DNA from 2 places in the Shimwellia blattae DSM 4481 genome. Region 1 is predicted to be linked to the other one. Evidence: predicted binding sites of a transcription regulator. Region 1 holds the regulator's gene; the other holds the start of a gene.

Region 1 (3,397 bases):
GACAGCGCCGACAACACATTACCAAGGGTGAAGATAGCCATCAGCAACAGCAGGGCATTACGCCTGCCGCGCTGGGCCAGCAGCAGTGTCATCAGCGGTGCACCCACCATAACCCCGATGGCATAAGCGCTGATAAGCATACCCGCCGTAGGGATAGACACCCCAACGCCCTGGGCGATGACCGGTAACAGCCCCATGGGGGAAAACTCAGTGGTGCCGATACCAAAAGCGCCAATAGCCAGCGCCAGAAGTGGAAAATTAATTTTCATGAATAACTCCGGTCAGGGGGAGACAGCCATTGCCGGACAGCAACGCTCGCCGTGAAAACCCCGGATAGACAGTGATAAATCCCAGATGTTAAAAAACTGTTCAGCATCATCTCAGCAGATGACCTGAAGAAAAAGCCGCATTTATGGAAAAGAGTATTGCTCAGTCAGGAAAAATCCGGTGCGGGTGTTGCGCAAAACCGCCAGGAAGCGCGGCACCTGTTACCGGTGTGCCGCGGCCTGTTGCGCAATTTAGTGCAGAATAGCGGTGAATGCTGCGGCGACAATCAGCCCCAGTGCGACCACCGTCGTCACTAATGCGTATCTCAGCTCTGTGCTCATCTCTTGCTCCTTTTGCTCCCCGGGGGGAGACGGGTGAGTTATTTATCGCGGTAATCGTTAAAAATATTACCTGATTTTTCACTAAACTGCATTTTCCCTCTTCCCCTTTTAGCCAGGATCGTCCACAATCCCCCGCTAATTTATGACGAACTATCTATTTACGCCCTTTCGCATTTTTGCGTTGACTTCCCCGGCCCGGCCCAACCAGAGAGTTGCGGCATCCGCTAAGGAAACGCAAACGATTACCCGGCTACTTTTCAACGGGTCAGGACAGGGGCCGGAGTAATACTTCATGGCGACAATTAAAGATGTGGCGAAACGCGCAAACGTTTCCACCACAACCGTATCACATGTGATTAACAAAACCCGGTTTGTTGCGGAAGAGACACGCAACGCGGTATGGGCAGCCATTAAAGAGCTACATTACTCACCCAGCGCCGTCGCCCGTAGCCTGAAGGTGAATCACACGAAATCGATCGGTCTGCTGGCCACCAGCAGTGAAGCGCCCTACTTTGCTGAGATCATTGAAGCGGTAGAAAAAAACTGTTTTGCCCGCGGCTATACGCTGATCCTCGGCAACGCCTGGAATAACCAGGAAAAACAGCGCGCCTATTTGTCCATGATGGCTCAGAAACGGGTCGATGGCCTGATGGTTATGTGTTCAGAATATCCCCAGTCACTGCTCGCCATGCTGGAGGAGTATCGCCATATTCCGATGGTGGTCATGGACTGGGGCGAAGCCAAAGCCGATTTTACCGACTCCGTGATTGATAACGCCTTCCAGGGCGGTTATATCGCCGGGCGCTATCTGATTGAGCGCGGCCACCGGGAGATCGGGGTTATTCCCGGGCCCCTGGAGCGCAATACCGGGGCCGGCAGGCTGGCCGGGTTCCGTAAAGCCCTGGAAGAGGCGCTGATCACCCTGCCGGAACACTGGATTGTCCAGGGCGACTTTGAGCCGGAGTCCGGCTACCGGGCCATGCAGCAGTTGCTGGCCTCATCCCAGCGCCCGACGGCGGTTTTCTGTGGCGGCGACGCTATGGCCATGGGGGCTATCTGTGCCGCGGATGAAATGGGCCTGCGCGTGCCGCAGGATATTTCAGTGATCGGGTACGATAATATCCGCCACTCCCGCTACTTTACCCCGGCGCTGACCACGGTCCACCAGCCGAAAGATTCCCTGGGGGAGACGGCCTTTAATATGCTGCTCGATCGCATCATTAATAAGCGCGAAGACTCCAGAACCATCGAGGTGCACCCCCGTCTGGTGGAGCGCCGTTCAGTGGCCGATGGCCCGTTCCTCGATTATCGCCGTTAATCCCCCGTCGGTGCCGGTTCTTCCGGCACCCGCAGCCACTCCTGATTCAGGGTGGCGCTGTCCCCCAGATACTCCAGCAGCCAGCTCAGGGCCGGTGACGACTCCTGTTGTTGCCAGGTGAGGCAGCAGGCCGCATCCGGGAAGGGATTTTCCAGCGTCAGTATCCGCCACTCCCCGCTGTTCACCCGGGGGGCGGCAATATGCTCCGGGACCATACCAATACATAACCCGTCACTGATACAGGCCACCCCGGCGGCCCAGTCCGGCGCCACCAGCCGCCGCTGGTTATCCAGCAGCCAGGTGGTGCGTTTGGGCAGGGAGCGGGAGGTATCTTCCAGCACCAGTGAAGGCCAGTTGCGCAGGGTGTCGTCCCCCAGGCGCGTGGTGACCTGGGCCAGCGGGTGGTGGCTGGCGACCACACAGTGCCAGCGCAGCATACCCATATCCCGGAAGGCATAGCGCCCCCCCACGGGGATGGCCCGGGTCGCGCCAATGGCCGCCTCAACCCGGCCATCTGCCAGCGCATCCCATACCCCGTTAAACACCTCCAGAGAGACCAGCAGCTCCACATCAGGAAAGTGGCGGTAGAAATCACACACCAGCTGGCTGGTGCGCGCCGGGCGGACAATGTTATCCACCGCAATCGCCAGCTGACCACGCCAGCCGTTGGCTATCTGCTGGCACTGCTGGCGGGTGGCAATCATTTTTTTGATAACGCCGCGCCCTTCCTGCAGGAAATAGCGCCCCGCAGGGGTGAGTTCCACATCCCGGTGGCGGCGAATAAACAGCGGCACGGCCAGCCACTCTTCCAGTTGCCGGACCGTATAACTGATGGCCGAAGGCACCCGGTGCAGCTCCTGAGCAGCTGCGCTAAAGCTGCCATTACGGGCGACTGCATCCACCACTTCCAGCGCGTATTCTGACCACATAATTTGCCTTGAAAATTTTTGAATGGAGCTGGCAAATATTAGCGTTTCACAAGCCGGGTTGCACTCCTTACACTCCGGGCGACTGAAAATAATTCGACCGAAGAGTGTGCTATGCAACCATCAAAAGGATTTCTGGCCTGGCTGGCCGGCCTGAGCGTGCTGGGCTTTCTGGCTACCGATATGTACCTGCCTGCGTTTTCCGCCATGCAGCAATACCTGGGCACCAGCGCGGCGGCCATCAGCACCAGTCTGAGTGTGTTTCTTGCCGGTTTTGCCATCGCCCAGCTGATGTGGGGCCCCCTGTCTGACCACTTCGGGCGCAAACCGGTGCTGATTCTGGGGCTTGGGATCTTCGCCCTTGGCTGCCTCGGCATGCTGTGGGTTGAAGATGCCCGGCTGATGCTGGGGCTGCGGTTTATTCAGGCCGTGGGCGTGTGCGCAGCCACCGTCAGCTGGCAGGCCCTGGTGGCCGACAGCTATCCCCCCCAGAAAGCCAACCAGGTCTTCGCCACCATTATGCCGCTGGTGGGGCTCTCCCCGGC
Region 2 (3,397 bases), 1.3 Mb from region 1:
CCATGCTCAAGCAGCATTTTAAAAATACCGGCATTCTTTAACGAAGTAAGCACAATAACTTTAATGTCAGGATATTTTTTACGCAGAATTGTCAGATTGGTAAACCCGGTAAGATTACGATCCACAGTATTTACCGAAAAATCAGCAATAATAATATCCGGCTGGCGTAATTGCAGGCATTTCATCAGCACATCGCCAGAGTTCGTAACATTTACCACCTGGAACTCAGCGGCGGATGAAAACGTTTTCTCAAGTGAGTCAAGAATATATGCATTTTCAGATGAGATTGATATCGTCCATTTATCTTTCATGACCTTATCCTATATAAAACACAATCTGTGATTGTTTTATTTCATAAAGACTTCCAGCTAATCGCTCGCGGAGATGAATATAAAATACAGAAAATAGAAATTAATCTAACAAGGAGCATAGTATGCCCAGCGTTAGGGGCTGCATATCAGAATGCCCCCCCTTCTGCCCGTCACTAGCCTTTTTGCCATGTCAGATAAGGATGACAAAAAACGATATTTGTAAGGCTTTCAGCCGCAACTGCCGCCACCAACAAAAAAACCGCTACGGAGAGCGCAGCGGTTTTGATGTTCAGGCTTGCCGTGCCACAGCACGGCGCCGTGGTTTATGCGTATACCGGGTAACGGGCGCAGATATCCAGCACATTGCCTTTAATGCGTTCAATGGTGGCATCATCATTGATGTTGTCCAGCACATCACACATCCAGCCTGCCAGCTGGCGCGCTTCCGCTTCTTTGAAACCGCGACGGGTGATTGCCGGGGTCCCGACACGGATACCGGAAGTGACAAACGGGCTCTTAGGATCGTTTGGCACGCTGTTTTTGTTCACCGTGATATTGGCCCGGCCCAGGGCCGCATCTGCTTCTTTACCGGTCAGGTTTTTGTCAACCAGATCCAGCAGGAACAGGTGGTTGTCTGTACCGCCAGAGACCACTTTATAGCCACGATTCAGGAACACATCCACCATCGCTTTGGCGTTTTTCGCAACCTGCTGCTGGTAGATTTTAAATTCCGGCTCCATGGCTTCTTTCAGCGCTACCGCTTTACCGGCGATAACGTGCATCAGCGGGCCGCCCTGCCCACCCGGGAACACGGCAGAGTTCAGTTTTTTATACAGCTCTTCGCTGCCGTCTTTCGCCAGAATCAGGCCGCCACGCGGGCCCGCCAGCGTTTTGTGGGTGGTGGTGGTCACGACATGGGCGTGAGGAACCGGGTTAGGGTACACACCAGCCGCAATCAGACCGGCAACGTGGGCCATGTCCACAAACAGATAAGCACCAATGCTGTCTGCGATTTCACGCATTTTTGCCCAGTCAACCACACCGGAATAGGCAGAGAAGCCGCCGATGATCATTTTCGGACGATGCGCTTTCGCCTGTTTTTCCAGATCGTCATAATCGATGTGGCCGCTTTCATCAATCCCGTAAGGGACGATGTTGTACAGCTTGCCGGAGAAGTTCACCGGGGAGCCGTGGGTCAGGTGGCCACCGTGGGCCAGGTTCATACCCAGCACGGTATCACCCGGCTCCAGCAGCGCGGTATACACGGCAAAGTTAGCCTGGGAACCGGAATGCGGCTGAACGTTAGCGTAATCGGCACCAAACAACGCTTTAGCCCGATCAATTGCCAGCTGTTCAACGATATCCACATATTCGCAGCCGCCGTAATAGCGCTTACCCGGGTAACCTTCAGCATACTTATTGGTCAGCTGAGAACCCTGAGCCTGCATAACGCGCGGGCTGGTGTAGTTTTCGGAGGCGATCAGTTCGATGTGCTCTTCCTGACGTACTTTTTCTTGCTCCATGGCCTGCCACAGTTCGGCATCATAATCGGCTATGTTCATTTCTCGCTTTAACATCCGCATCTCCTGGCTCAGCTAACAGTAAATTGACGCAATTTATACCCCGGCGATCGCACTGACTGCGCTTTTTTTGCTTATCATATTGATTTTTCAATACATCACGGCAAAAACGGCGCGCTACCTGCGGGATCATGGTATGAAATTATTCAGCGGGCCACAGTGTAAACCGGGAAGCCTGCTGTTGCCAAAGGTTTTTACGCAAACGTTTGGCTTGCTGCTATTACTGAATTTATACCCGTTTATCATTACGAGCTGGAGCGACATTTTTTCATGATTATCATGCGGTTTATTCATAGGCTTACAAAACAGCCAAATGTTAAAGATAAAAACCATTTACAGGATAATGTTAAACAAATAAGATGCATTTAAAATACATCATTAAATTTATGTAAAATCCGTAAGAAGGTAAGCGCTATGTTAGATCCCCAGACCATCGCAACAGTAAAATCCACTCTGCCGTTACTGGCCGCCACCGGGCCGAAACTGACCGCACATTTTTATGATCGCATGTTCCGGTATAACCCGGAACTGCAGGACATTTTCAATATGAGCAACCAGCGCAATGGCGACCAGCGCGAAGCTCTGTTTAACGCCATCGCCGCTTATGCCGGCAATATTGATAACCTTCCGGCGCTGCTGCCGGCCGTTGAAAAAATCGCCCAGAAACACACCAGTTTTCAGATAAAACCTGAGCAGTATCAGATTGTTGGTAAGCATTTACTGGCTACTCTGGATGAACTGTACCACCCGGGGCAGGAGGTGCTGGATGCCTGGGGAAAAGCCTATGGCGTACTGGCGGATATCTTTATTAACCGGGAAGCAGACATCTACCAGGCCTCTGCGGAGAAAACCGGCGGCTGGCGCGGCACCCGCCCTTTCCGCCTGGCGAAAAAAACCGCCCGCAGCAGCGTGATTACCAGCTTCGAGTTCGAGCCGGTAGATGGCCTTGCGGTAGCGGATTACCAGCCGGGCCAGTATCTGGGGATCTGGATCAAACCGGAAAACTTCGCCTGGCAGGAGATTCGCCAGTATTCACTGACCCGCAAGCCGGATGGCAAAGGCTACCGGATCGCCGTAAAACGGGAAAATGGCGGCCTGGTCTCAGGCTGGCTGCACGATAGCGCAAATGTGGGTGATGTGGTGAGCCTGGTTGCACCGGCCGGGGATTTCTTTATGCAGGTGGAGAGCAACACGCCAGTGACGCTGATTTCAGCCGGTGTGGGCCAGACACCCATGCTGGCCATGCTGGATACGCTGGCCAGCAGCGGGCACCAGGGGCAGGTCAACTGGCTGCACGCGGCAGAAAACGGCGCGGCCCATGCCTTCGCCAGTGAAGTGGCAGAGCAAGGCGCCAGGCTTGCGCACTTTACCAGCAAAATCTGGTACCGGCAGCCCGACGAGCAGGACAGGCTCAGCCCGCGCTACACCCATCAGGGGCTGATGGACGTTACCAGCCTTGGCGAGCAGCTCCGGGATCCGGATATGCAATACTGGATGTGCGGCCCG

What was found. The regulator PurR, encoded in region 1, represses purine synthesis genes. The targets are predictions, from matches to a motif close to CANGCAAACGTTTGCNTG.
Region 2: the regulator PurR is predicted to act here: its motif matches at 2,087-2,104, upstream of glyA (serine hydroxymethyltransferase).

What each region holds. Positions count from the first base shown of each region.
Region 1 is NC_017910.1:2,348,762-2,352,158, forward strand. It holds gene EBL_RS11075 (MFS transporter) at 1-269, opposite strand, end outside; gene cydH (cytochrome bd-I oxidase subunit CydH) at 519-608, opposite strand; gene purR (HTH-type transcriptional repressor PurR) at 901-1,926, shown strand; gene punR (DNA-binding transcriptional activator PunR) at 1,923-2,855, opposite strand; gene punC (purine nucleoside transporter PunC) at 2,967-3,397, shown strand, end outside.
Region 2 is NC_017910.1:1,038,508-1,041,904, reverse strand. It holds gene EBL_RS04860 (response regulator) at 1-311, opposite strand, end outside; gene glyA (serine hydroxymethyltransferase) at 635-1,888, opposite strand; gene hmpA (NO-inducible flavohemoprotein) at 2,306-3,397, shown strand, end outside.